2 regions of the Rhizobium azibense genome follow, and region 1 is predicted to be linked to the other one. Evidence: predicted binding sites of a transcription regulator. Region 1 holds the regulator's gene; the other holds the start of a gene.
What was found. Region 1 encodes PhoB, which activates phosphate uptake and scavenging genes when phosphate is short. Its sites were predicted from a motif close to TGTCATNNANCTGTCAT; they were not measured.
Positions count from the first base shown of each region.

Region 1 (14,915 bases):
AGCGTTGTTGCAGGCATGCCGCAAGGAGCCACGGCTACCCCTCACTCGGGCGGGGCTGAACCATGGGCCGGTCATCCGCAGAGCAGGCGATCTCTTTGGCACGACTGTCAACATTGCAGCACGAATCGCCGCGCTCGCATCGCCTGGTCAATTACTTGCCACTCAACCCGTTGCCGAGGCGGCTATTGCCAGAGGCATTCTAGTGCGAGACCTCGGAATGATGGCGCTGAGATCGGTAGCCGGGGAAGTCCATCTCTATGAGATCGAGCTTGCTCCGTCGGCTGATCCAGCCTGGATCGATCCTGTGTGCAAGATGCATGCACCATACTCATCCTATAAGCGGGCCGCCCCGCAGGGGCCGTGGTTTTGTTCGCCACGTTGTGAAGAAGCATATCGACGGTCGCCGCAGACCTATGAGTTGCCCCGGTGACAGTAAGCGGATGGAGACACTTGTTTAATTTGGCGGCCCGCTACGGAAATCAAATGTGCATGAAGCTAGACGGCTAGGCGAGCGCGAGCTTGATGCCGTCTTCAAGGACAGGTCAGTTGCGGAAAGCCAACTACGGACCGTTGTGATGGCAAAAGCGAGCTCCACCCTCATTAAGGCGCAAACCCGTAGGGCCTTGCTGGCGCCCTACGCATACGCACAGCGAAACAATCCGGCTCCGCGTCGCCTCGATCGACACGCAGGTCAAGTACGACATGACCGACCCGTTCAACACCCATTACATGCGTGCAGTGTAAAACCTCGGCTACGGGAGAATTGCGGGCGGCAGCCTCTGGAAAGAAGCTGTCTTTCACTAACGAGCCAAGGGGCGTTCAGCCGCAATAACCCGTTCTTTTATCTCTCATTGCTTTGGCTGCTCTGTTTGAGCCGGGTTGTCATATAGCGGAAGCGAGGCAAATTCCTTTGTCCGACAAAGCAGTTCGTCGACTGAGGAAGCTCACACGATGAGCAAAGACGCAGTCGAGGGAAGTACACCGGGCAAATCTCCGCCAGAGCACTTACCACAGATCGTATTTCAGCGGGCTGACACAAGACCAAACGCCTGCAGCCCAACGTTCAGCGGCGTCCCATCAGACGTGTCCGGATCGCGTTCGAGACGGCATCGAAGGCAAACACGACAATCAGAATCAGGAGCACCATGTAGCCGACGTTTTCCCAGTCCTGGTTGGTGCGCATCGCCTCCCACAGTTTGAGGCCGATTCCTCCCGCCCCGACGGCGCCGATGATCGTCGCTGAGCGCGTGTTGGACTCCCAGAAGTAGAGGGCCTGCGACGCAAAGACAGGAAGTACCTGCGGCAGGACACCGAACCGCTGTACCGCAATCGGCGACGCTCCGACGGAGCGGACGCCTTCCCGCTGCTTCTCGTCGATGTTCTCGAGTGATTCCGAATACAGTTTGCCCAGCGTCCCGGTGTCTGTGAAGAAGATCGCCGAGATGCCGGCCAGGGGGCCGGGCCCGAAGCCGCGTGTGAAGAAAAGCGCCCAGATCAGCATGTCGACGGAGCGAAGGAAGTCGAAGGACCTCTTCGTCACGTGGTTTGCAACACCGTTGCGCGTGATGTTGCGTGCTGCGACGAATGCCAGGGGAAAAGCGACGAGCGAAGCGAACAGAGTCCCGACGAACGCCATCACGATGGTCTGCAGGAGCTTGGTCCATACGTCGAGGTGCTGCCATTCGCTGTTGTAGAGGATGTTGTTCCAGGCGAGAGCCAGGTTGCTCCGCTCCGGGTCGATGCGGGGACCGCCGAAAATGAGGCTCGCAACCTCGGAATATGGCTTCCCAAAAAAGGGAGACCGCGTGTCGAACAGGAAATTCGCCCATCCGAGAAACCGCTTGTGGACCTTGACGTCGTTCGTCGTGACTTCCGCCCAGCCGGCGAATCCGAAGCTGGCGATGATCTTCTCGCCCGGCCGCCTCTGCGACGCCCAGTCCGGAAGGGGGGCGTCGATGCGAATGTCCGACCTACCCATCGGCACGACGACCGTTTCAGCACCTCTCGTCAACACCGCCTTATTGGCAGTCATTTCTATCGAGGAATTGCTGCTCATGGCGATCCGCGCCCGTGTAACAACCTCCTCGGTGACGGTTGCCGGAGCGGTCGCCGCCGGGGCCTGCGGGGGCGATTCGGGCCCTTTAGGTGCGGACGATCCCATGGCAGCACCGGGAACCATCAGCGATATGCTGCTTTTCGGCGTCGTCTGCGGCTCGGACAGGCTGACCGTCGGTGTGGCCGTGCCGGTCTGATGGGTTACGACGGACTTTTCGGTCTCCACCCAGCCGGGGTTCGGATCTTCGCCAAGCGGATCGAACCGCGAATAGGAAATCTTCATGGTCCCGTCGGCTGCCATGTCGATCTCCGGGCGAACCTCGTAGGAGATCCAGTCGGCAAGATAGGTGCCGGCGATCGAGTAGTCGGCCTGAGAGAAGACCTTTCCGAACGCGAAGAACCAGAATGAGAACGCTACATATGCGGCAGCGAGAATGACGAGAAGAGGCGCGCGGTAGGGGCGCAGCGAGGTCCTGTCGAAGAACTGCGGGTGGCGCGCGGCGATGTCGGCCTTTTGGACGGGCGAAAGCGTGTTCATCGATGCAACCTCATGCGACGGTGCGGAACGACTGCTCGCCGACCAGCTTTCTACGCAGCCATGCGGAGAACTGGTCGACGGCAATGATGGTGCAGAAGAGGAGGAATACGATCGCAAGAGTCTTGGCCGGATGACCCTGTCCGATCGAAAGCCTGAGAAGTTCGCCGATACCGCCGCCGCCGACCGCTCCGATGATGGTGGACGCCCGCACGTTGATCTCGAGCCTCAGGAGGAAATAGCTCACGAAGTTGGGCATGACCTGCGGCACCATTCCAAACCAGACCCGTTCAAGCCAGGTCGCGCCGACGGCCCGCAGGCCTTCATCAGGGCGCATGTCGGCGTTCTCCACCACCTCGAAGAACATCTTTCCGAGCGCTCCGGTGGTGTGGACGGATAGTGCGATGATCGCCGGGACCGGCCCGAGCGAGAGGATCGCCAGGCAAAAGCCCGCGATGACGACCTCGGGAAACGCCCGCAGGATCTCCATGAAACGGCGCACCGCTCCACGGACATAGGCATTCGGCATCATGTTTTTGGCAGCGAAGAAGCACAGTGCAAATCCCAGGCAGAAGCCGACGCCCGTGGAGAAGATGGCGATGTTCACCGTCTCGACGATCTTTTCGACATATTCCGGAACGTAGAGGGTCTGCGTGACGTAGAACCGGCCCTCGGGATAGTCGTACTTCTGGCTGCCGTCGTAATAGGGGGAAGGGAGATCGAGCAGGGCGCGCGCCGGCTCCCACGCGTCACGCGGCACGAGGTCCCCCACGAAGTCTGCCAGATAGGGTAGGCGGTCCCAAAACTTGCCCGCGTTGGTCTCATTGGCGAACCACACCGAACCCGCTGTGAAGACGACGACGAGAAACAAGGCAAGGAATGTCTGGCCGCGGCGCCGGGAGGCAAGTTCGTGCCAGTGCCGCTCGATCATGTTTGCGGATTCACTCGGGAAGTGGCGCAGCGCGGTGTCGCTCATAGTCAACCTTCGAACGTGGGATATGGCAAAGCCGCCGGAGGGAACCGGCGGCTTTGCGGGAGGAAACGGCATCAGCCGCCAATGGCTGCCTTGCGGACGTCGACGATCGGCTTGTAGAAATCGACGTTGACTTCGGTAAAGCCCTTGAAATCGCCCCCCTGAATTGCCGAGAAGCAGGCCGGATCCGACTTCGGCAGGTCCATCATGAACGCCTTGAATTTGGCCTTCATGTCTTCGTTCAGCGAGGAACGCACGACGACTGGGCCATTCGGGATGAGCGGCGACTTCCAGAGCTCGACGAGGTCGTCCATGTTCAAGATGCCCTTGTCGACCATCTTGCGAAGGTTACCGGAGCTGTAGCCATCCTTGAACTCGCCCACGCCCGAGGCCCAGGTCGTGCCCGCATCGAAGTTGCCTTTTACGACTTCCAAGACGAGATTTTCGTGGCCGCCGCCAAAACCGGTGGAGGAGAAGTATTCCTTGACCGGAGCGCCAGTGGCTTCAGGCAGTGTGACGAGGGGAACGAGGTAGCCGGAAGTCGAGTCAGGATCGGCAAAGCCGAGCTTCTTGCCCTTCATTTCTTCGAGCTTCTTGATGCCGCTGTCCTTGCGGGCGACCATGACCGAGTAGTAGCCGGTTGCGCCGTCGGTCTGCACGGTCGTCAGGATCGGCTCGACGGCCTTGGGATTGGCGAGATAGACCTTGGCATAGGCCGATGCGCCCAGTTCTGCGTAGTCTAGCGTGCCGCCGAGCAGGCCCTGGACAACGCCGTCGTAGTCAGCTGCCGGGAAGAAGGAGACCTTCTCGACGCCGATTGCTGCAGGAAGCTTTTCAGACAGGCATTGGAAATTGCGCAGCCGGTCAGCTTCGTTTTCGCCTCCCAGAATGCCAACCCGGAATTCCTTGAGATTTTCGGCTGCGGCAGCGCCGGCAAGCGCTAGAAGCGCTGTCGCGGCGAAGAGTGCTTTCTTTACCATGGTTCTCTCCTGATTGACCGGTTTCCCGGTGTCTTGCTGTTGCGAAGAAGTTTGCTTGTCGACGCGGGCGATCGATCGCCGCCCTTTCTCACAGACCCGCCAGGGCGACGGGTTGCCGGGCGGCGGGTGCTTGAGCGGTGGCTGGCCCGGGCATGTTGATCGAGGTGGAGGTCATTGTTTCGTCGATGCCGGCGCCATCCCTGTCGGTGCCGTAGATTTCCTTGACCGCAGCCGCTGTCAGCTCGGAAGGCTTACCGTCGAAAACGATGCGGCCGGCGGCCATGCCGACGATGCGTTCACAGTAATTGCGCGCCGTATCGAGCGTATGCAGGTTGGTGATGACTGTGATGCCCTCGCGCTCGTTGATGTCGCGCAGCGCATCCATGACGATCTTGGCATTCAGCGGGTCGAGCGAGGCGATCGGCTCGTCGGCGAGGACCATCTTCGGGTTCTGCATCAGGGCACGCGCGATGGCCACGCGCTGCTGCTGGCCGCCGGAGAGCGTACTGGCCGTTTGTAGCGCCGTCTGTTCGATGCCGAGGCGCTCCAGAGCCGCAATCGCATGAATACGCTCGTCGCGGCTGAAGATGCTGAGGATGCTCAGCATGGTCGGGCGGTGATTGAGGCGGCCGAGCATGACATTGGTCAAAACGTCGAGGCGAGGGACGAGATTGAACTGCTGGAAGATCATCGCACAATCGCGCTGCCAGTTGCGCAGGGCTTGGCCACGCAGAGCAGAGACCTCGACGCCGCAGAATTGGATGGAACCGGAAGTCGGCTCCTGCAGGCGGTTGATCATGCGCAGAAGTGTGGATTTGCCGGCGCCCGAGCGGCCGATGATGCCCACCATTTGGCCCTGCGGTATTCTCAGGTTCGTCTGGTCGACCGCGGTTTTGCCACCGAACCGCCGGGTCAAATCCGTTATTTCCAGCATTGGCGCGTCCCTCGTCATTGCGTCTGAGGGGACATATGCCGCGTTCGTAACGGTGGAATGTCGGTTTTATGTCACTTTTATAATGTTTGCCGATTTTCTCCTGGCTGCACGACGGATAATGGATGTGTTGGCCAGCTCTTATCTGCTGGAGGCCGGAACCGTCCGGCTAAGATTTGAAATCAGATGGAAACTGCCGAGAAGACGTTGACTCTATTTGTCTAATTTGATCTTGGTTCGATGCTCGAAATCCGCCCTCGCTGGCGCAGCCGGCACGCGTTGCCGATGCCTTCCTTCCCGCACGATGAATTGATACAAAACTGTCACAAAACTGTTACGTGGTGCCTATAGAGGGGAGCCGACGCCGAAGCGTCATCGTTACATTCTACGGGAGAGTATCCATGAACAAATATCTCGGAAGCTGCGCAGTCGCCGCTATTTTGCTGGCAACTGCAGGCGTCGCATCGGCTCGCGATCAGATCAAGATCGTCGGCTCCTCCACCGTGTTTCCCTACACTCAAGCAGTTGCTGAAGAGTTTGCCAACAAGACTGGCAAGCCCGCTCCGGTCGTCGAGTCCACCGGCACGGGCGGCGGCTTCAAGGCCTTCTGCGGTGGCGTCGGCGAAGACTTCGCAGATATCACGGGCGCTTCCCGCGCAATCAAGGAATCGGAAGTCAAGCTCTGCGCCGGCAACGGCGTGACCGACATCACCGAAGCTCTCATTGGTTATGACGGCCTGTCTGTCGCCGTATCCAGGTCCAATACCGGCGACTGGAACCTGACCAAGGGGCAGATCTTCCAGGCGCTCGCCGCGCAGCTTCCCGACGGTAAGGGCGGCCTGACTGCCAACCCGAACAAGAAGTGGTCGGACATCGACAAGTCCCTCCCGGACGTCGATATCGTCGCCTTCGGACCGCCGCCGACCTCCGGTACCCGTGACGCATTCGTCGAACTGGTTATGCATCCGGGCTGCGAGAAGACCCCAGGCATGGCTGACCTCAAGAAAGCCGACGAGAAAAAATACACGGAAGCCTGCTCGCGCATGCGTCAGGACGGCCCGTTCATCGAAGCCGGCGAAAACGACAATCTCATCGTTCAGCGTCTTGAATCCGATCCGAACTCGGTCGGCATCTTCGGCTATTCGTTCCTCTATGAGAACGAAGACAAGCTCAAGGATATCAAGATCGAAGGCGTCGAGGCAAGCTTCGAGACCATCAAGGACGGCTCTTATCCGGTATCCCGACCGCTCTTCATCTATGTCAAGAATGCGCACCGCGACGTCATCCCTGGCATGAAGGAGTTCCTGGAAGAATATACTTCCAAATCTTCGATGGGCGAGGACGGCTACCTTGCTGAACGCGGTCTGACGCCTCTCGACGAATCCAAGCGTGCGGAAGTCGAGAAGGCTGTCATGGCAGCCAAGAAGCTCGGCTCGTAATATCGAACTTCACCGGCCGCCTGCGCAGCCCGCGGGCGGCTTCTTCTTATATGGGGGCAACATGTTCGGTTATCTCTTCCTCGTATTGGTTGCCGCAGCCGTGGTCGCGGCCTACTTCGGAGGCTTGCGCGCCCTCGCCGTATCGACAACGGCAGGAACGAGCCGCATCAAGGCGCATTCCCGGCCGATTTACCACGGTCTCAACGCTGCGATCTGGACCGCTGTTCCCGCTTCCATCTTTCTTCTTCTCTGGCTTGCCTTCCAGTCCAGCGTCGTGAACCAGCTTGTGCTCGCCTCATATCCTGGCTCCGAAGGCATGGACAGTGCTGCACTATCGCTGCTCATCGGCGAAATCCGCCAGGTTGCGGCCGGAAACCTCTTCCGCCAGCCAACGCCTGAAGTGGCTGCTGCAGCCGAACATCTTCGGTCGCTCCAGACCTACTCCACCTATCTGATGATGGCGATTGGCTTCTGCATCGTCGCGGTGGGTGCATTTCTCGGGATGAAGGTGATCAGCCCAAGGTATCGCGCCCGCCACAGTGTCGAGACTGCGGTCACGGGTTTCATGATGTTCTCCTCCCTGGTTGCCATCATCATCACAGTGGGCATCGTCGGCTCGCTCGTATTCGAAGCGCTCCACTTCTTTGCAAGGGTTCCGGTCACCGAATTTCTCTTCGGCCTGCGTTGGGAGCCTCAGATCGCCATCCGCGCAGACCAGGTGGCCGGGCAAGGCGCGTTCGGCGTTCTTCCGGTCCTGTTCGGCACGTTCGTCATCTCGGCGATCGCTATGCTGGTTGCGGTTCCGACGGGGATACTCTCCGCCATCTATCTGACCGAGTATGCGCATCCGCGGTTCCGTGCCGTTGTGAAGCCGCTTCTTGAAATTCTCGCGGGAGTTCCGACGGTCGTCTACGGCTTCTTCGCCGTGCTGACGGTCGCCCCTGCTATTAGGGCCCTGGGCGCTTCCGTGGGGATAGCCTCGTCGCCGAACAGCGCGCTTGCCACCGGCCTTGTCATGGGCGTGATGATTATTCCGTTCATTTCCTCGCTTTCGGACGACGCCTTTGCGGCGGTGCCGCGTGCCATGCGCGACGGCTCGCTGGCCCTGGGAGCAACCAAGGGCGAGACTATCCGCAAGGTCCTGCTGCCGGCCGCTTTGCCTGGCATTATCGGCGGCGTCCTTCTGGCCCTTAGCCGTGCGGTCGGCGAAACGATGATCGTCGTCATGGCAGCCGGCCTAATCGCGAAGATCACACTCAACCCCTTCGATGCGGTCACCACCGTGACCGTCCAGATCGTCACCCTTCTCATCGGCGACTCCGAGTTCGACAACCCGAAGACGCTGGCGGCTTTTGCACTCGGCCTTGTACTCTTCCTCGTCACACTCGGCCTGAACCTCATCGCGCTGCGCACCGTGCGCAAGTACCGGGAGAAATATTGATGTCCACGACCGCAGTCGCCGGAACGCGTGTGAACTGGCATTCGGATGACATGAAGGCACGCCGGAAGGCACGCTATGCCGCTGAGCGGCGTCTCCAGGCTTATGGCATGATCGCAATCATTTTCGCGCTCGGCTTCCTCGCTTTCCTCATCGGTTCTCTGACGCTCACCGGGTACAAGGCGTTCACCCAGACGGTGGCCACCATAAACATCGACCTCAGCAAAGCTGAGCTCGATACAAGTGATATGATGAAGGCCGACTGGCGCGGCGCCGTGCGCGAGGCACTGCGCAACCAGATTGGGGACCTGCCACGCAGGCAGGAGAAGGCCTTCTTCGACCTCTTCACATCCTCGGCACCGTTCCTCGTTCGCGATGCAGTCATTAAGGATCCAGCACGCCTCAAGGCACCGAGCAGCTTCGTCATCCCGATGTCCGATCCGGCCGACCAGTTCGTCAAAGGCGAGATCAGCCGGGATACGCCAGAGAGCCAGCGGCGCATCAGCGACGAGCAGATCGGCATGATCGACCAGCTCGTATCCAAGGGCGTAATCTCCAGTCCGTTCAATTGGGCGCTTTTCCTCAATGCCGACAGCCGCTTCCCGGAACTGGCTGGCTTGGCTGGCGCGATTTCCGGATCGTTCTGGTCGCTGCTCGTCTGCTTCGCCATCAGCTTCCCGATCGGCATTGCGGCGGCGATCTACCTGGAAGAGTTCGCTCCCAAGAACCGTTTCACCGATCTCATCGAAATCAACATCAACAATCTTGCGGCGGTCCCGTCGGTGGTGTTCGGTCTCCTCGGGCTCGCCGTGTTCTTGAACGGTTTCGGCCTGCCGCGGTCGTCTCCGCTCGTCGGCGGCCTCGTCCTCTCGCTGATGACGCTGCCGACGCTCATTATTGTTACACGCGTGTCGCTGAAGGCGGTGCCTTCCTCGATCCGAGAGGCGGCCCTGGGGGTCGGCGCCTCCAAACACGAGATGATCTTCCACCACGTGCTGTCGCTCGCCATGCCGACCGTCATGACGGGAGCGATCATCTCGCTCGCGCGAGCTCTTGGAGAAACCGCGCCGCTGCTGCTCATCGGCATGAACGCCTTCATCACGAGCCCTCCGGACGGGATATTCGCGGCGTCGACGGCGCTTCCGAGCCAGATCTACATCTGGGCGGACAGCCCGGAACGCGGCTTCGTATCGAGAACCTCCGCCGCAATTCTCGTGCTTTTGGGGTTCCTCATATTGATGAACGCGATCGCCATCTTCCTCAGGCAGCGCTTTGAGCGCCGCTGGTAACGGAGTAAGGATTATGAACATGTTGACCGAAACAGCAGTTGAGAAGGCTCTGGAGCAGAAAATGAACGCGACCGCCTACAAGATGGTCGGCAAGACGGTGTCGGTTTACTACGGCGAGAAGCGTGCGCTATTCGACGTGAACCTGAACGTCCGCGAAAATACCGTTACCGCACTCATCGGCCCGTCGGGCTGCGGCAAGTCCACCTTCCTGCGCTGCTTGAACCGCATGAACGACACGATCGACAATTGCCGCGTCACGGGCGAAATCAAGCTGGACGACGCGGATATCTACGATCCGGACATTGACGTTGTGGAACTGCGCGCTCGCGTCGGCATGGTCTTCCAGAAACCGAACCCGTTCCCGAAGTCTATCTACGAGAACGTTTCTTACGGACCGCGCATCCACGGTATTGCCAGGTCGAAGGCTGACCTGGATCAGATCGTCGAAAGCAGCCTCCACAAGGCCGGTCTCTGGAACGAAGTCAAAGACCGCCTGCAGGAATCCGGCACCGGTCTGTCGGGAGGCCAGCAGCAGCGCTTGTGCATCGCACGAGCCGTCGCCGTCAGCCCGGAAGTCATCCTGATGGACGAACCATGCTCGGCGCTTGATCCTATTGCGACCGCCAAGGTCGAGGAACTGATCCACGAGCTTCGCGAGAACTACAGCATTGTCATCGTGACGCATTCGATGCAGCAGGCGGCCCGCGTTTCGCAGCGCACCGCCATGTTCCACCTCGGCAATCTCGTCGAGGAGAACGACACCGACAAGATGTTCACCAATCCGGACGACCCGCGCACCCAGGACTACATCATGGGCCGCTTCGGCTGATCTGCGGCGTTCAGGCTATTCAAGGACAATCCCCATGGCATCGACCCATATTTTTTCTGCCTATGACGAGGATCTGAAGTATTTGTCCCGCCGCATCTCGGAAATGGGCGGGCTTGCCGAGCAGATGGTGTCGGACGCCGTCCGCGCGCTTGTCAACGGTGACGCTGGCTTGGCCCAGAAGGTCATCTCCGACGATGTTATCATGGATCACGCCGAGCGCGAGATTGGCGACAAGGCGATCGTCACGATTGCCCGCCGCCAGCCGGTGGCCTCCGACCTTCGCGAGATCATGGGCTCGATCCGCATCGCGGCCGATCTCGAACGCGTCGGCGATCTCGGCAAGAACACTGCCAAGCGTGTCATTGCCGTGCAGAGCACCGGCGTTCCGCGCAAGCTCGCCCGCGGTCTCGAGCATCTTTCCGAACTGGCGCTGGTACAGCTCAAGGAAGTACTCGACGTCTATGCCTCGCGTTCAGCCGACAAGGCGAAGTCGATCCGCGAGCGAGACGAGGAAATCGACGCCATGTACACCTCGCTGTTCCGCGAGCTGCTGACCTACATGATGGAAGATCCGCGCAACATCACCAGTTGCACGCATCTTCTCTTCTGCGCCAAGAACATCGAGCGCATCGGCGATCACGCAACCAACATTGCCGAAACGATCTATTACATGGCGACCGGCGCACAGCCGGAAGGCGAACGTCCGAAGGACGACACTGCCAACACCGTCGGCGCGGTCACGCAATGACTGTTGCGAACCCGCCTTCAGGAGACAGAACCGCATGATCCCGAGAGTTGCAGTCGTTGAAGACGAAGAAGCACTGAGCGTGCTTCTTCGCTATAACCTCGAGGCCGAAGGTTTCGAGGTGGACACCATCCTGCGCGGCGACGAGGCCGAAATCAGGCTTCAGGAGCGCACGCCGGATATCCTGATCCTCGACTGGATGCTGCCCGGCGTCTCTGGTATCGAGCTTTGCCGCCGCCTGCGCATGCGCCCAGAAACGGAGCGTCTGCCGATCATCATGCTGACGGCGCGCGGCGAGGAAAGCGAGCGCGTGCGCGGCCTTTCCACCGGGGCCGACGACTATGTCGTCAAGCCGTTCTCCACGCCAGAGCTGGTTGCCCGCGTAAAGGCGATGCTGCGCCGCGCCAAGCCTGAGGTGCTCTCCACGGTGCTGAAATGCGGGGATATCGAACTCGACCGCGAAACGCATCGCGTCCACCGCAAGAGTCGCGAAGTCCGCCTTGGTCCGACCGAATTCCGCCTCCTGGAGTTCCTGATGTCATCGCCCGGACGCGTCTTCTCGCGTTCGCAGCTTCTGGATGGTGTCTGGGGCCACGACATTTATGTCGACGAGCGCACCGTCGACGTTCATGTCGGTCGCCTTCGCAAGGCACTGAATTTCTCCAACATGCAGGACGTCATCCGCACGGTCCGCGGCGCGGGATATTCGATGGAAGCGTAGCAGGGAGGCCGGAGAGGATGTCGGTGCGGATACTTGTTGTCGAGCAGGACGAAGATCTGCTCACCACGCTGAAGAACGCTCTGGAGACAGAAGGATATTCGGTGAACTGTCTTCCCCCCCATGCATCGCTCGTCGAGCTTGTGGCGTTGCGGCTGCCTGATGCGGTGATATTCGGTGCGCCGGCTCCTGGCTCGATGGCGATCTCGACATGCCGCCAGTTCAGGACAACCGGAGCGACCGCCCGCCTTCCGATCGTGGTGCTTCTGGACTCGCCCCTCGAACAGGACCGGTTGGCAGTCCTTTCGGCCGGAGCCGACGACTGCCTCATAAAGGCAGTTTCCCCCGTCGAACTCCTCATCCGATTGCGGAACCTTCTGCGACGTCTCAATCCAGCGTTACTGGAGAGCACGCTGAAAGTCGGGGATCTGACGCTCGATAAGAACGCCCGCCGGGTCCACAGGCAGAAAAAGGAAGTCAAGCTCGGACCCACCGAGTTCAGGCTACTCGAGTTTCTGATGAAGTCCCCCGGTCGCGTCCACTCCCGATCGGAATTGAGGGCATCGCTGTGGGGCAGCGATGCCAGTGTCGATGAACGCGCTGTCGACGTACACATCGGACGCCTTCGGAAGGGCATCAGTCTCGGCAAGGCCGACAAGGTGATCCGGACGGTGCGCGGCGCCGGCTACGCACTTCGCGACTTCTGACCGGTATCGGGGTCCGACCCGATCCCGCCACTGTGTGCAGAGATTGTGAGGCGCGATATAGATGTTCTCGCAACACGTGTGTCACGTCGATTTCACGCGACCGCCTATATTGGTGTGTGTTTAGTCGCGCTGGAGGTGATTCCAGTCCGCCTTCGGCTCCCATACTTGCCCAAAGGCGTCAGACATACAATCCAACCGGGATGAGGCTCGGTCCGATCGGCCTACACTCGTCCCAAAGTACAGCTAGTTTGGTTGAAGCGATTTGGAGTATTCCATGACGATCAAGACGGCGTTGTTGAGAATGTCCCTCATTATCGTTTCCGGTTGGGTCATGGTCGGCACCATCACCTTGGTGATGTTCCATTGACCAGTGAGGTTTAACGGCATGCGGTTCCTGGTGTACACGAAAACGATCGCCCAACTCGATTATGACGAAGAGACGCGCGTCTTGACGATCATCTACCGGGACGGCCAAGTGCGATCCGTTCACCATGTCGATCCCAAGATCATGATGAAAATGGTTGCGCAGCTTCCTCCGGAACGATCCCTCTACCTGATGCAGGCGGCGATCTGATCGTCGCGGTCAAGGCAAGGTGTGACCTCATCTGGCGTCAATGCATGGCCTCGATAAAGGCGCGTCGATAAAACGCGCCAAGGCTGATCCGTTCTTCAGCGACCGCCACGAGCTTCTTCTGAAGACGGCGCTCGAATTCCCGCGATCGGGCTGCCCGTAGCCTGCCGTGCGGCGTCGTGGGCTTTAACCGCATCCGTGGTCCGAGGTCGGCGCGGTACTGGGCCAGCGTCATGCCCGCTCTGATCAGCAGAGCTCTTATCTGCGGACGGTGCTCGGCAGCGATGACGAGGCCAAACGACTTGATCAGCATAGGCTTCGGGACGGGCAGCTCGATCTCGTCGATGATGTCATTTCCCACTTGCGCTTCCTCGGCGAACGCAAGGTACCGGTCCACCAGGTCATGAGCGGCCTCGAGGGTCTCGGTGTCCGGCCTGTACCGGCACCAGGTGTCACCAAAAGCACTCAGCGATCCGTACGACATCAAGAGCTCCTTTGCCCCTTCAAATGAACGCGGAAATTGGCTGATTGTTCAAAGGATGCCGCAAGCGGTGCCAGGGCGCGGCTTCGCCACCATCGGCTCCACGTCGAGATTGCCGCCGTGGAGCAGCGCGGCGCGTTTTTCGTAGAACGAGCGCTGGTAGGTGACCTCGATCGAGTTGTTGGCACGGACGAAGAATCCGACCATGGCGGCAGGGGCTTTTCCCAGAACCCGTCGATCCATCTGGGTCGCAGGCCATGATGGCGAAGCCCTTGGTACTGGCCGGCGCATAAACCCTACCACGCAATCGCCCGTTTGCCGTGGAAGCGGCGCAGCCTGTGCGGCGTTTGCTAGCCAGCCATCGGACGCAGGAGTAAAATCTTAAACGTGATGGACCGGGAGCGATGTGGGAGCATCGCGAAAGGAGGCCCGGTATGAACAATGCGCCCGCGAACGACCCGCCGAACCCGACTTCGGCAGAAGCCGGTGTCATCTTCGCCGATCTTGTGCGGGAAGGGACCGACCATGCCGACGTTCTCGCCCTGCTGCCCGATCCGGCAACTGCGCAACCTTGCCTTGACGTCGCCGAAGACGCCGCCCGTGCCATCCATGGCACCATGTCCGTGGCCCATGTCGGCGCCGATCCGGAACGGATGATCGCCGCGCCCGAGGAGATCGATCTGCAGATGCTGCGGGACCTGACCGAAGGCTCGCCGCATGAGCGGTTCGAACGGGTCGCCCGAGCCTTCGAGGATTGGAAGCAGTGCAAGCCCGGCCGAGAACGGCTCCTTCTCGATGATTGCCGCGGCGAAGTTGCTCGTTGCGTGAGCGCCAAAGTCCGTGAGACGGCGTTGGTCGTCGCTCCTTGTCATGGCAATATGGATGCCCGCGACGCTTTTCACGATCTCGTTTTCCATGAGCGCAAGCTGGTGTTGGCACCACCTGCCGGTACCCATGCCGGCAATCTGCTGGGGCATGTGGTGATCGGCTGGAAACCGCATGGTCATGCGCGGGGAGCCGTCGCCGCGGCCAGACGCTGGCTGGCTGCGGCCGATCGCGTGACGGTTCTGTGCGTCAACGACGAACCGGACGGAAGCTACCAGTCAACGGCAAGAGAGTTGCTTGATCAGCTGGGCCTTGACGGCGACGTCGTCGCAATCAACTCGGCAGGGCTGTCCGTCGGGGAAACGATCCTCGATTTCGCCAAATCGGCGAATGCGACGT
Region 1 is NZ_SMBJ01000005.1:320,685-335,599, forward strand. It holds gene EV130_RS14795 (adenylate/guanylate cyclase domain-containing protein) at 1-430, shown strand, start outside; gene phnE (phosphonate ABC transporter, permease protein PhnE) at 1,064-2,593, opposite strand; gene phnE (phosphonate ABC transporter, permease protein PhnE) at 2,604-3,566, opposite strand; gene phnD (phosphonate ABC transporter substrate-binding protein) at 3,638-4,543, opposite strand; gene phnC (phosphonate ABC transporter ATP-binding protein) at 4,632-5,477, opposite strand; gene EV130_RS14825 (PstS family phosphate ABC transporter substrate-binding protein) at 5,876-6,913, shown strand; gene pstC (phosphate ABC transporter permease subunit PstC) at 6,975-8,354, shown strand; gene pstA (phosphate ABC transporter permease PstA) at 8,354-9,640, shown strand; gene pstB (phosphate ABC transporter ATP-binding protein PstB) at 9,654-10,469, shown strand; gene phoU (phosphate signaling complex protein PhoU) at 10,504-11,217, shown strand; gene phoB (phosphate regulon transcriptional regulator PhoB) at 11,252-11,935, shown strand; gene EV130_RS14855 (winged helix-turn-helix domain-containing protein) at 11,953-12,639, shown strand; gene EV130_RS14860 (KTSC domain-containing protein) at 13,025-13,213, shown strand; gene EV130_RS14865 (hypothetical protein) at 13,251-13,694, opposite strand; gene EV130_RS14870 (hypothetical protein) at 13,743-13,934, opposite strand; gene EV130_RS14875 (universal stress protein) at 14,126-14,915, shown strand, end outside.

Region 2 (14,915 bases), 170 kb from region 1:
AATGCCTTCGATAAGCGCGCCGGTTCGCTCGACACCAAGTTGATGGAAAGCCTCGCGCGCATCAACGAGACGCTGGCCGGTGGCTCGGAATCGATCGACGGCATCCTCAATTCCAGCATCGAGCGCCTTGGCGCCTCGATGACCGACCAGTCCTTTGCGCTGGCCACCGCGCTGAGCACCGGCCAGGAGGTTATCGAAAGCTCTCTCGGCAGCAAGGTCGACGAAATCTCGAATGCCCTTTTGGCCCGCACCAGCGAGATCACGTCTGCCCTTCAGTCTGCGAGCGGCGGGATTTCAGAGGCGCTCGCCGTGGGTGTTTCCGAGTTGCATGGCAGCCTTTCGGCCCGCACCAGCGAGATCACTTCTGCGTTGCAGTCTGCAAGCGGCGAGATTTCTGAGGTGCTCGCCTCGGGCGTTTCCGACCTGCATGGCAGCCTTTCCGGCCGCACCAGCGAACTCACCTTCGCGCTGCAGAGCGCAAAGGATGAAATTTCTGAGACTCTGGCGTCCGGCACCACCGATCTGCGGACGAACCTTTCGAGCCAAACCGGCAAGCTGACCTCCGCGTTGAAAAATGCTAAAAGCGAGCTCTCCGAGGCTCTCACATCCGGCACGTCAGAGCTGCAGGCGAATCTCTCGGGCCGCACCAGCGAATTGGCATCGGCCCTGCAGAACGCCACCGGCGAAATTTCGCTGGCACTGGCAACCGGCACCTCCGAACTCCACAACAATCTTGCGGCGCGTTCGACCGAATTCCGCGAGACCCTGCTGTCGACCACGTCCGACCTCACGGCTGCCGTCTCCGCCGGCACGGAGCAGATAACTTCGGCATTCGGCCGCGCCGACGAGCTCAACAACGTTATCTCCCAGCGCGCCGCTGCGATCACGCACGCCCTGGATTCTGCCCATGAACGCATCGACGGTGTCATGGCCGAACGCAGCAGCGCGCTCGTCAGCGCGCTCTCCAGCAACCACGATCGCCTCGCCGACGCCCTTGACGAAAAAACGATGGCGCTCGCCATATCGCTGGACGACAGCCAGAGCCGCTTCGACAGCGCACTTGAAGCCCGCACCAGCGCGCTCCTCGATACCGTTGCAGGTGCTGAGGCTCGGGTTGCCGGCGCCTTCACCGACAAGGCAGAGGGGATCCGCAGCGCTTATACTGACAACCAGGAGCGGCTCGAAAGGTCGCTCAGCGAGCACGTCGCGGTGCTTTCCTCGACACTCTCGAGCAGCAACAACCGTCTTGAGACGCTGACGGGCGAAGCAGCCGCACGGATGGAATCGCTTACCAGCGAAGCTGCCGCCCGCATCGACAGCGGCCTTGCATCGGCCCATGATCGCATCCGCGCAACGCTGGACGACCGCGCCAACTCCATCAGCCTTTCGCTCAGCGACGCGCATTCGCAGCTCAAAAATACGCTGTCCGACCAGGCGACGACCATCGGCGCCTCGGTCGCTGCAAGCGCCAGCATGCTCGAAATGTCGCTGGAAGATCATGAAGCCTCCATCCGTCAGACGATCGACAGCAGCGCCAGGTCGCTCGAAGAGCGCCTGCGTGAAGGCGCCGGCCAGATCGCCGGCCGCTTCCAGGATGCGGCAAGCGAAATCTCGCGTTCGGCCGAGACTTTTTCCATGCACCTCGATCAGTCGATAGACGGTATGACCGGCCGTTTCGCCGAAACCGGTTCGCGCGTCGAAGCAGGCCTTGCCGCTCTCGAAAACCGCATCCGCGACGGCGTCGGCGGAGTCGCAACGCAGGTGGATGCCGCAGGCAGCCGCCTTGCCGAAACACTCAACGACAGCATTTCGCAACTGCGCGAACTCGGCGACGATGCCGCCTTGCGCGTTACGACTGTCCTGGAAAGCACGAGCGATACGCTTACCGGCGCAATCGATGAGCGCACGGCAAGCCTTGCCGGCGCAATCGACGAACGCACAGCAAGTCTCGCAGCTGCTATTGGCGAGCGGGCTTTGGCTCTGACCGCCGCTGTCGATGAACGCGCTGCAAATCTAACGATGACGATCGACGATCGTGCCGCAAATCTCGCAACCTCCATCGACGACCGCACGGCAAACCTTGCACAGGCGATGCACCGCGGCAGCGAGCACATCGACGAACGCCTGTCCACCATGGACCGGGCGCTCACCCTTGGCCTCAACGCCGTCAACCAGACGATCGAAGGCAAGGCCGCCGGCCTCGCCTCGACGCTGCGCAGCGCCGTGGCCGATGCTGCCCAGGGCATGGATGCCGAAGCCGCACGCACGGCGGAACTGATGGCCCGCACTGGTCAGCAGTTTACAGAAGGTCTTGACCAGAAGAGCGGCGAGTTCGCGCGCGCCATGGATGAACGCTCCGAACAGATCGTCGGCCGGGTTTCCGAAGCGCAGAACCGTCTCGCAAGCCAGGCAGCCGCCGTCGCTCAGACCTTTTCCGAGGCGGGCAATGCGATCGTCAACAAGGTCGCAGAAGCCGAAACGCTGGTTAGCGGCCAGGTGAATGCCATTTCGCAGGTTCTCTCGGAGGCCCAGTCGTCGCTGGAGAGCCGCGGTGACGCAATCCGTTCGACGATCGCAAGCGCCAGCGAAGGCATCGCCACGACCATGTCGGACGTCGACAGGGCTCTTGAAGCCCGCAGCAGCGCGATCCGCTCCGGTCTGGAAGAGCGCGCACGCGAAATCGATGCGACCTTGAGCGACGTTGAAAAGGCGCTCGAAGCCCGCGGCCATACGATCCGCTCGACGCTCGACGAGCGCACCCGCGAGCTCAACTCCATGCTCGCCGGCCGTTCTTCCGAATTGTCGCGCCTGATCGACGAAACCGCGAATCCGATGATCGAACGCTACACGGAAGCTGGCAAGGAGGCTGCGGCCCGCATCGCCGCCGCCGCCGAGCAGAGCGCGGACCGCCTGCGCGCCGAAAACGCAGTCCTGGCGAATGCGATCGCGGCGCGCACCGAGAGCGCTTCCACGGCGGTCAATGCGATTGAAACGAGCCTGCTGGCCAACGTCAACGCCCTCATTGAGCGTCTGTCCGAAAATAGTGCGTCGATGGCAGGTATGATGAACCGTGCGGCGGAAGATCTTGCCAATGTCGATGGCCGCCTCGGCGAGACCACCTCGCGCTTCACGGACTCGGCGTCGAAGGCGGCAGAGATGGTTTCCGCCTCGACCCGTCTTCTCGAAGGCAAGGTCGACCGCCTCTCCGACATATCGGGCCAGACATTGGCGCAGGTCGGGGGCATCATCAGCCGCTTCGACGAGCACTCGAAAGTTCTAAGTCAGGCTTCAAACCTGCTCGCAGCTGCGCAGTCTAATCTTGTCTCGACACTGGAGGAACGCGAAGGCGCGCTGCAAACCCTCTCCGTCGGCCTCGTCCAACGTTCAGAAGAGATCGAAAAGACCATGCGCGCCCTCTCCAGCATGGTCGAGAATGCGTTCGAGCGTGCCGAGCAGCGCTCCAACCAGGTCACCGGCAATCTGCGCCAGGGCGTGCAATCCTCCTTCGCCGACATCGGCCGCGTTCTTTCGGACGCGGAAAAGCGCGCCGAGGAAGCCGCCGAGGCGATGCGCAGCTCAATCGTCAAGGCTGGCGAAGAAGCAAACGCAACGATCGAGGGTACCTTCGACAATGCCGAACGCCGCTCGAACGACTTGGTGAACCGCCTACGCGGCGGGCTGACCGCGTCGCTTTCGGATGTCGAGCGGATGCTGGGCGAGGCGGGCCGCGCATCGGACGGTGCTGCCCAGCAGCTCCGGGAAGCGCTTCGCGAAGCCGTCGAGGAAGCGGTTGCACGTTTCTCCGGCGCCACCGACGAAATCCGCCGTTCTGCCGGCGATATCCGCAAAGAACTCGACATGACGCGCAGCGAATTGAAGCGCGGTGCATTCGACCTTCCAGAAGAAGCCAAGGAAAGTGCGGCCGCAATGCGCCGCGCCGTTGCCGAGCAGATCAAGGCGCTGCAGGATATTTCGCAGATCGTCAGCCGTTCCACGCAGCAGCTTGAAATCTCCGAGCCGGTCGCCCGCGCCGCCGCACAGGCCCAGCCCGTTCCGCGCCCGGCGCCGGCGGTCCAGCAGCCTGGTCCGACGCCCGCCCGTCCGGCCGTCGTCGAAGACGGCTTTGCGCTCCGCGGCACGATCGCTCCGCCGGTATCGCCTGCCCCGCAGCGCGCCGCGCCTGTACCGGCCACGCCTGCCCGTCAGGAAACCGGCGGCTGGATCAGCGACCTGCTGCGCGGCGCCTCGCGCGATGAAGCCGCCGAGGACGCGCCGACTGCACGCCCGGCAGCCCCGGCAGCCCCGGCCGCCCAGCCCGCGCCGGCACAGCGCAGCGCCGATAATCGCAATCCGCGCCACGTCGTGGAATCGCTGAATTCGCTCTCGGTCGATATCGCCCGTGCGATCGACCACGACGCCTCGGTCGATCTGTGGCGCCGTTATCAGCGCGGTGAACGCGACGTCTTCACCCGCCGCCTCTACACGCTGAAGGGCCAGCAGACATTCGACGAGATCAAGCGCAAATACGATCGCGAACCGGAATTCCGCACCGCCGTCGACCGCTACATTGCCGATTTCGAGAAATTACTTGGCGACGTCGCCCGCACGGATCGCGACCGCACGATTACGCAATCGTACCTGACGTCGGACACCGGCAAGGTCTACACGATGCTTGCCCACGCCGCAGGCCGGCTGAGCTAGTAGCTAACGGAAGCAAAGCACGGTGATGGTGGAGAGACTTGTAAAATTTGCCGCGGCCGTGATGACAAGCAGCATTGCGGGGGCAGGAATTGCCCGAACGCTACACTGAGCTTTCGCCGAACCGAAGGCCGACTGGGCGGCCCAGAAAAACCGGCTCGGTCAGATCGATCGCAGTGTCCAATCGACGATTTCGCCAGTCACCGCTGCAAATGCGCGATCGAGCGCTCTCACGTAGCCCTCGCTCGATCCGCCGCCGGCAGGAACGGCCGCACGAAAAACCTTCTGGGCGCGGACCGTACCATTACGATCGTTGAGGATGTTCGCGGAGATTTCGACGATCGCCCGGCCGCCGGCGCTGTTGTCGATCTCGAAGGAGCGGATGTCGGTCACGACCTGGTAGTCGATCGCAAGGCCCTGCCCCGGCTTGCCGACTCCACCGAGCTTGCCGGAGTTTTCGAAGGCCTCGACCAGCTTCGATTGCACGATGCGCGGCAGCCTGTCGCTCCATTGCGAACGTGACAGGTACTGGATTTCGGATGGCGAAACCCGGACAACGATCTGTTCGCCGTCCAGCGCCTTCAGCGCCGTCGGCGCCGGCACCAGGATCTGGCTTCGCTTCGCAGCCGGGCCATCAACGCTGACGGAGGCGGAAAGATCAAAGGTGTCGTTCTTGGCCGCCGTGCCGCAACCGCTCACTGCCAGCGCCATAAGCGGCAAAAGGAACGCCGTCCTTGCCAGCAATGAACGGCGTGCCAAAACATGCGATACGGCCATATTCCAATACCCCTGCTTTTCAAATATCGATGTCAACGGCGCGTCCGGCCGTCAAATTGCTTCACCGTATCGCCACCAAATATCAGCCGCTGCGGATTTTGATCGAAATTGCTGATCGCACTGTTGAGATTCTGCATGGTCCGGCGAGTATCCTCGACCAGCGACTGCACGTCGCGCAAGCCGCCGCTTGAGAATCGCCGCAGATTGTCCGCGATCGGACCGATGCGGGCGTTGAGGTTGTCCGCCATTTTCTTGAAGGATTCGAGCGTCGCGCGCACTTCGGTAAAGAGCGACTGCGAATTGTCAGTGGCGAACAGCGCGTCAAGCTTGATCAGGATGCCGTCGACGCGCGTCGACGCAGAGTTCAGCTTGTTCGCCATCTGCGAGACGTCCTGTATCGTCTGGTCGATATCCTTCTGGCGCGCCGAAACCGTATTGGCCACATCCCTGATGGAAGCGACCGCGACGCGCGCATCCTTCGTCGCCTGCGCAATATCATCGACCGACCCCTTCACCTTGGCAGGATCAATCTGCGCCACAAGGGTATCGACGCGATCGAGGGTCGTTTGCGCCTTCTTGCCGAAATCGTTGAATGTCGTCGCCGTGTCGTTAAATCTCTGGATCGCACCCTTTAGGTCGCCAGAGGCATTCGCGATATCGCGGCTCACCTTCTCAGCATTGCCGAGGATCGTATCGATCTTCTTCGCATCGACCGCACGCACCAGCGCCTCGACGGCTTCCAGCGTGGAATCGACTTTGCCGGAAACGTTTCGCACTGTTTCCGAAAGCTGCCCGACGCTCTGTAGGAACGAATCGATGTTGCCGGAATTCTTCGCCAGCGCGTCCGAGAAGCTTTCGGCATTCTGCAGGGTCTTCGTCAGCGGTCCGCGCGCGTCGCGGACAAACCCCTGAACCTCTCCAACCGCATCGTTCGCCCGATCGAGGATCCTGTCGGCCGTCGCCAGGAGGTTCGTCACGCTCGATTGATCCGCGACGATGACTGCGCGCTTGCCGGTCTCGATAGCCTTCTGCAGGATGTTCTCCTCACCCACCTTGCCGCCCGAAAGCTCGATATAGGCCGCACCGGTCAGGCCCTGGATTTCAAGGATGGCCCTGGTGGAAGGATAGATCGGTGCATCGACACGCACCTCGGTGAAAGCCAGCGAATATTGCGGGTCGTCGGCATCGATCGACAGCGACGTCACCGAACCCACCTGGATGCCGTTGAACCGCACCGGCGAGCCGACGCTGAGGCCGTTTGCCGAGCCAGGAATGCGCACGACGAGCTCCGCCATGGGACCGCTGCGTCCGTACTCGGCCATCCAGTAGACGAAGCCGAATGCGGCTGCGATCACCAGAACAGTGAAAAAGCCGACGATCGTATAGTTCGCTTTGGTTTCCATCTTTTCCGGTCACTTCCCGCGGCTGTCGCCAACTTCGGCACGGCCGGCGGCTGTTTCTTCTTGCGGCACGATCGAGCGCGCGCGCTTACCCTTGAAATAGGCCTGAACCCACGGGTCATCAAAGGCCAGCATGTCGTCGATCGTGCCCTCAACCATTACTCGCTTGTGTCCAAGCACGGCAATACGGTCGCAGACGGAAAACAGGCTGTCGAGGTCGTGGGTTACCATGTAGACGGTGAGCCCAAGCGTATCGCGCAACCGGGCGATCAGTTCGTCGAATTCCGCAGCCCCGATCGGATCGAGGCCTGATGTCGGCTCGTCCAGGAACACCAGTTCCGGATCAAGCGCCAGGGCCCGCGCAAGGGCGGCGCGCTTGATCATGCCACCGGAAAGCTCGGAGGGATACTTGTCCGCCGCATCGGCAGCAAGGCCCACAAGCCGGATCTTCAGGTGCGCCAGCTCGTCCATCAGCGATTTAGGCAGATCCAGATATTCGCGCATCGGCACCTGGATATTCTCCCTCACCGTCAGCGAGGAAAAAAGCGCGCCCTGCTGGAAAAGCACCCCGAGCCGCATATCGAGCGCGTTGCGCTGGTTTTCATCGAGCTTATCAAAGTTCTGCCCCAGGATCTCGATCGTGCCGGAGCGGCGCGGCAAAAGGCGCAAAATGGTCCGCATCAGCACCGATTTGCCGGTACCCGATGCCCCGACGAAGCCCAGGATCTCGCCGCGGTAGATATTCAGGTTCAGCTTATCGAGCACAATTTTCGAGCCGAAGCCGACGGTGACGTCCCGCGCCGAAAGCACGATGTCCCGCTCCTTTTCCTCACCCGGCTCTGACTGCTGCCCGTTCACGCTGAACCCTTAAAAATTGATCGCCGCATAGAACATGGCGAACAGCCCGTCCATGAGGATGACGACGAAGATCGACTTCACCACGGAAGCCGTCACGTGTTGGCCGAGCGATTCGGCGCTGCCTCCGACCTTAAGGCCTTCCACGGCCGCGACAATACCGATGACGAGCGCCATGAAGGGCGCCTTGATCATGCCGGAGAGCACCGTCGACAGAGTGATCGCCTCGTGCAGGCGCGACAGGAAGGTTGCGAAGGTGATGCCAGAATAGGCCCAGGCGACCGCGGCCGCGCCGAACAGCGAGGCGAAGTTCGCCAGCACCGTCAGAAGCGGGAGCGCCACCGTCAGCGCCACAAGCCGCGGGAAGATGAGCACGCCCACCGGATTGAGGCCCATGACCTTCAGCGCATCGACTTCCTCGCGCATCTTCATCGAGCCGATTTCGGCCGTGATCGCGCTGCCCGAACGGCCGGCGATCATGATTGCCGTCAATAGCACGCCGATTTCGCGGAGCTGCAGGATGCCCACGAGGTCGACGACAAAGACTTCAGCCCCGAAATAGCGGAGCTGGAAGGCACCCTGCTGCGCGATGATGGCGCCGATCAGGAACGACATCAAAAGGATGATCGGAACGGCGCGCACGCCCATGTGGTCGATCTGGTTGACGATGGATGCCGGAGAAACGCCGCTGCCACGCCCGAACTTCATCTGAGCGCCGCGCACAGCCGAGCCCAAGATATACATCGCGGCCGTGAGGTCATTCCAGAGGTCCATGGTCACCTTGCCGACCGGGGCAAAGATGCGCTGGGCGATGCCGCTTTTCATCGCTGCCTCGGTCATTTCCTCCACCGGTTTCTCGGAGAATTCCTCGATCATCTCGTCGATGTGCGGATTGGTGCCTTCAAAACGAACCTGCCGCCCGGCCGCCTCTTCCTGCAGCTTGAGCCGGCAAAGCAGCCAGACACCGGCCGTGTCGATATCCTTCACGCCCGATAGGTCGAGCGTCAGATCACCTTTTCCACGGGAAATCTTTTCGAAGTCTTGGAGGACGAGGTGGATGTTCGCGCTGCGCCAATTGCCTTCTAGATGAACGCGGCGACCTCCACCATCGGCTCGGTCGTCCACGTGCAGTGAGGCGGCTTTGCGGGTGTCGGGCTTCAAAATGCTTGTGTCTTTCAAGGCTTGCGGCGACATTGCCGACTCGCGAACAAATCGCTCACGCCCGGCGCGTCAATATACCGAAGACACGCAGAATTTCCATGCTCGCAGGATTGCAATTATGCCACGCTCGCTCGAAATCCAGACGAATTCCTTTCCCATTGCGGGAAGTTTCACGATCTCGCGTGGCGCAAAGACGTCGGCGGACGTCATCACCTGCATTCTGACGGAAACGGGCAGGCGCGGCTGGGGCGAATGCGTTCCCTACCGACGCTATGGCGAAACGATGGAAAGCGTCGCCGCTCAGATCGAAGCCGCCCGGCCACTGATCGAGAAAGGCATTTCAGGCGAAGAGCTGCTTTCTGCCATGCCGCCCGGCGCAGCGAGAAATGCTGTCGATTGCGCGATATGGGATCTCGAAGCCAAGCTCGACGGAAAGCGCGTTGCCGAACGCATTGGGCTTGCGGCCGCAAAACCGCTTACGACCGCCTACACGATCTCGCTCGGCGAGCCCGAGACGATGACAGCGCAAGCGCTCGAACATTCTGCAAGGACGCTGCTCAAGGTCAAGGTCGGCACCGGCGACGATGAGAGCCGCATACGCGCCGTGCGCGAAGCCGCGCCTGACAGCATCATCATCCTCGATGCCAACGAGGGCTGGTCCGAGGAAACGCTGGAACACCACTTGCGCATCGCCGCCGAAATGAACATCGCCCTTGTCGAGCAGCCCCTGCCCGCCGGCCGGGATGAAATGCTCGCTGGCATCGCGCGCCCGGTCCTCGTCTGTGCCGACGAGAGCGTCCATCACACCGGCGATCTTGCAAGCCTGCGCGACCGCTATGACGCGATCAACATCAAGCTCGATAAAACCGGCGGCCTGACGGAGGCACTATTGATGAAACGAGAGGCAAAGCGCCTCGGCTTCCAGATCATGCTCGGCTGCATGGTGGGCACATCGCTCGCAATGGCACCAGCCGTGCTCTTGGCGCAGGACGCGGATTTCGTTGATCTCGACGGTCCGCTGCTTCTTGCCTGCGACCGGGAATGCGGGCTGCGCTACACCGCTTCCCTTGTCTGGCCGCCTGAGGCCGGCCTTTGGGGCTGAAGGTAGGAGGCGACGAAGACCAGAGACATCCCCAGCGCCGCGACGAGCGCCATCACGTAGAAGCCCGCGAGGCCGAGCCAGGCATAGATATAGCCGGAGGCGAGCGTCATCAGGCCCATGAACATGCCATTATAGAAGAAATAGGCGCCCTGGGCCGACGATTCCTGCGTCTCCTGTACGGTTGCCACGATCCGCCTCTGCACGCCGGAATGCACGAAGGCGAAGCTGCAGGAATGGAAACATTGCAGCACTAAAAAGCCAAAGAATCCCCAGTGCACTGGGAACAGGATCCAACGGCAGATGCAGACCGCGCAGCCGATGCGGATGAGCGTCCAGGCGTTGAAGCGGCGGTTCAGATGTTTGGAGACGAAGAACACCATGACTTCGGATGCGACGCCCGCACTCCAGAGCAAAGCCACCTGCGTTCCCGAAAAGCCGAGGTGATGCCAGTAAATGGAGGCGAAAGCATAAAGTAGCGCGTGGCTCGACTGCTGGATTGCCACGCCCCAAAGCAGCACCAGCAGGTGGGGCTGCCGCAGCGAACTGCCAGTGGCAGCCGGCAGGTCGACCGGCGTTCCGCGCCGGCGCGTCGGCCCGATGCGTGGACAGTGGATCGCCATCAGCATCGTCGCGACGAAGCCGAAAATCATCACCGGCAGCACCATCGAGCCACCCCAATGGCCGATCATCTCGCCGCCGATCAGGGTCGATGCGATGAAGGCGATCGAGCCCCATACGCGCATCGAGCCGTAGTCCAGTCCCCATCGGCGAACGCCAGAAATGACGATCGATTCGACGACCGGCAGGTAGGGCGCAAAGGTCGCTCCCTGCATACTGAAAACGATCAGGACCGGCCAGAAACTAGTCGTCCAGCAGAGCGCGACCGCCGTCAACAGCGACAGTCCGCCGGACCACAACAACACGTCGGCGCGCTCCTTCATTCGATCGGCATACATCGCGACGACCGGCGCGACGAGGACGCGCACCACCATCGGCACCGCCAGGATGATGCCGATTTCATGATCGGTGAATTCGTGGAATGCGAGCCAGACTGGAAAAAAGGGAAGAACGACACCGTTTACGGTCAGCGGTGCGCAATAAGACAGGGCGCTGAGCAGCCGGAAGCGCGGCGGCGCCTCCTCGCCTGTCGGAGCATTCTGTGCGGGAATCATCGTTGGACCTGCAGGAAACCAGATGGTTGCCTATCACATCAACCCAAGGTCTACTATGGCCAGAAATAGCCTTCCGGAAACGTTGTGAAAAAAGCTGAACTACTCCGCTTACAACCCATTCGCGCAAATCCCACTCAGTCCGGGTGCGCGCAGAGTGCCATACATTTTTGAGCCAAGCGCGATGGGTCACAGTCAGCTGGTTCGCTCGCCCGTCCAATAAACAAAAGGAACATACCTGTGTGCCGATTCAAGCTTCGCCGCCTCGACGGGAATGATGCGTGGTCTTTTAGGGAGATCCGCCTGGAGGCTCTCGCGAACCATCCAGAGGCATTTGGCGCGTCATGGGAAGAAGAGCAGCGCCAATCGGAGGCCCAATTCGCTGAAAGGCTCGAGAACGGTCTTGTGATCGGAGGGTTCTTTGATGACGGAATGCTTGCCGGAACTATCGGTGTGTCAAAATCCAAAGGCATCAAGACGCAACATGTCGGATCGATCTGGGGAATGTTTGTCCGTCAAACGGCAAGACGCACAGGGCTCTCACGCCGACTGCTGAGTGCGGCCGTCGACGAAGTTGGCACGACATTGCGCTCGCTCCGGCTCAGCGTGGTTTCGTCCAACGTTGCGGCGATCCGGCTTTACAGATCCATGGGTTTTAAAGAGTGGGCCGTCGAGGTCGAAGCTTTAAAGGTGGGTGATATTTACCATGACGAGATCCTCATGCGGCTGGAACTAGGCCCATGATAACCGGCGCCACAAGCAAGCTCGCTGCATCGACTGGATTCCGTGGGATATCGCTTCAATTTCAATATTCACAAATGAGATTCAGGCGGCCTGCGGCTCGAGTTCGCTGTCGCGATGCTCGAGCGCCATCGGGATGGCCTGAGCGTCGGCAATCGTGCTCCAGGTTATGAGTTCGAACGTGCCGTCCTCGTGCTCGGCAATTGCCGTACAGCTCTCCACCCAGTCGCCGGTGTTGATATAGCGCACGCCGTCCATGTCCTCGATCACAGCATGGTGGATATGGCCGCAGATGACGCCGTCGGCGCCGTGCTTGCGGGCTTCGTCGGCCACGACGCGCTGGAACTCGCCGATGAAATTGACGGCATGCTTCACCTGCAGTTTCGCCCAGGCGGAGAAAGACCAATAGGGCATGCCCATGCGGCGGCGGATCGCGGCCAGCACGACGTTGATCTTGATCGCCGTGTCATACGCCCAGTCCCCGAGATAGGCGAGCAGGCGGGCATTTCGCACGACGACGTCGAACTCGTCCCCATGCAGGATCAGGTATTTCTTGCCGTCCGCGCCGTCATGCATCATGCGCTCGGCGACTTCGATGCCGCCGAAATGCATCCCGGGGAAATCGCGGAGGAATTCGTCGTGATTGCCAGGGATATAGACGACGCGCGTGCCCTTGCGCGCCTTGCGCAGCAGCTTCTGCACGACGTCGTTGCAGACCTGCGGCCAGTACCAGCTGCGCTTCAGCCGCCAGCCGTCGACGATGTCGCCTACCAGAAATATCGTATCGGCGTCGTGATACCGAAGAAAATCGAGGAGGAAGTCCGCCTTTGCCGCCTTCGAGCCGAGATGCACATCGGAAATGAAGAGAGTACGGAAATGTCGAATATCCATATGTCTTTCACAAGCATCTTGCCTGCGTCCCATCGTTCATCTGGCCTTCCAAAATCAGACTCGTGTTTCAGGAAGATGACAGATGCGCGAAATGGCGCATTCGCAGCGCTCGCGAGTTTTCCGCTCGGATGCGAAATTCTGACTGTCCCAGCCAGCCGATTGTTGTATGGAGAGGTCTTCAAAAGATGTGAGTGCGCAAGCGGAGACGGCAATGGATCATCAGGAAAAATCCAAGACGGAGAAAGACGAGACCGGCGGAAACCTCGACGAACAGGCGCTTTTCTTCCATCGTTATCCCCGTCCCGGCAAACTTGAAATCCAGCCGATCAAGCCACTCGGCAACCAGCGCGACCTGGCACTCGCCTATTCGCCCGGCGTCGCAGCACCATGCCTTGCGATCCGTGACAATCCGGAGACGGCGGCTGATTATACCTCGCGCGCCAATCTCGTCGCCGTCATCTCCAACGGCACAGCGGTTCTCGGCCTCGGCAATATCGGCCCGCTCGCCTCCAAGCCCGTCATGGAAGGCAAGGCCGTCCTGTTCAAGAAATTTGCAGGCATCGACGTCTTCGACGTTGAAATCGAGGCGCCCACCGTCGACCAGATGGTCTCCACCATCGCCTCGCTCGAGCCGACCTTTGGCGGCATCAATCTCGAGGACATCAAGGCGCCGGAGTGCTTCGAGGTGGAACGCCAGCTTCGCGGGAAGATGAAGATCCCGGTTTTCCATGACGACCAGCACGGCACGGCCATCATCGTCGCCGCAGCGATCCTTAACGGACTGGAGCTTGCCGGCAAGAAGATCGAGAATGTGAAAATCGTCGCCTCCGGCGCGGGTGCCGCTGCGCTTGCCTGCCTCAACCTCCTGGTGACGCTCGGCGCGAAGCGAAAAAACATCTGGGTCCACGATATCGAAGGCCTCGTCTATGAAGGCCGCACCGAACTGATGGACGAATGGAAGGCTGTCTATGCACAGAAAAGTAAGATGCGTACGCTTGCCGACAATATCGGCGGCGCCGATGTCTTCCTGGGCCTTTCGGCTGCCGGTGTCCTGAAGCCCGACCTGCTGTCACAGATGGCGGAAAAGCCGCTCATCATGGCTCTCGCCAATCCGACCCCCGAAATTATGCCTGACCTTGCGCGTGCCGCCCGCCCGGATGCGATGATCTGCACCGGCCGCTCGGATTTCCCGAACCAGGTGAACAACGTCCTCTGCTTCCCCTATATATTCCGCGGCGCGCTTGATTGCGGCGCCACAGCCATCAACGAAGAAATGAAGATGGCAGCCGTTAAGGCCATCGCGGGACTTGCCCGCGAGGAAGTATCGGATGTCGCGGCTCGCGCCTATTCCGGCGAGACGCCCGTCTTCGGCCCGAATTACCTTATTCCCTCGCCCTTCGATCCGCGTCTCATCCTGCGCATCGCCCCGGCTGTCGCCAAGGCCGCGGCCGAGACGGGCGTCGCGTCGCGGCCGATTGCCGATTTCGACGCCTACCTCGATCAGTTGAACCGGTTCGTTTGGCGTTCAGGCTTCGTCATGAAGCCGATCTTTACCAGCGCCAAGCTTTGCGAGAAGAAACGCGTCATCTTCGCGGAGGGAGAAGACGAGCGCGTCCTGCGCGCGGCCCAGGTTCTGCTGGAAGAAAAGACCGGCGAGCCGATTCTAATTGGCCGCCCCTCGGTCATCGAGGCACGCCTCAAGCGGTTCGGCATCCGCATTCGCCCGAACATCGACTTCGCCGTGGTGAACCCCGAAGATGACCCGCGCTATCGCGACTATGTCGACGACTACTTCGCGCTCGTCGGCCGTGCTGGCATCAATCCGGAAGCCGCCCGCACGATCGTGCGCACCAACAACACGGTTATCGGCGCCTTGTCGGTGAAGCGCGGCGAGGCGGATGCCCTCATCTGCGGCGTGGAAGGTCGCTTCGACCGCCACTTGAAAGACGTCGGCCAAATCATCGGCAGACGGCCGGGTGCCTGCACCTTCGCCGGCCTCAGCCTGTTGATCACCCAGAAAGGGCCGGTCTTCTTCGCCGATACTTTCGTGAACTACAATCCGACCCATGAGGAAATCGCCGAGATCGCCGTTCTCGCTGCCCAGGAGGTTCGGCGCTTCGG
Region 2 is NZ_SMBJ01000005.1:492,174-507,088, reverse strand. It holds gene EV130_RS15690 (apolipoprotein A-IV repeat region-like domain-containing protein) at 1-4,701, shown strand, start outside; gene EV130_RS15685 (ABC-type transport auxiliary lipoprotein family protein) at 4,861-5,475, opposite strand; gene EV130_RS15680 (MlaD family protein) at 5,508-6,878, opposite strand; gene EV130_RS15675 (ABC transporter ATP-binding protein) at 6,888-7,733, opposite strand; gene EV130_RS15670 (ABC transporter permease) at 7,743-8,909, opposite strand; gene dgcA (N-acetyl-D-Glu racemase DgcA) at 9,010-9,993, shown strand; gene EV130_RS15660 (MFS transporter) at 9,945-11,165, opposite strand; gene EV130_RS15655 (GNAT family N-acetyltransferase) at 11,403-11,906, shown strand; gene EV130_RS15650 (UDP-2,3-diacylglucosamine diphosphatase) at 11,988-12,794, opposite strand; gene EV130_RS15645 (NADP-dependent malic enzyme) at 13,006-14,915, shown strand, end outside.
Region 2: a site for PhoB is predicted at 12,859-12,875, ahead of EV130_RS15650 (UDP-2,3-diacylglucosamine diphosphatase). Genes of this name have one in related genera too.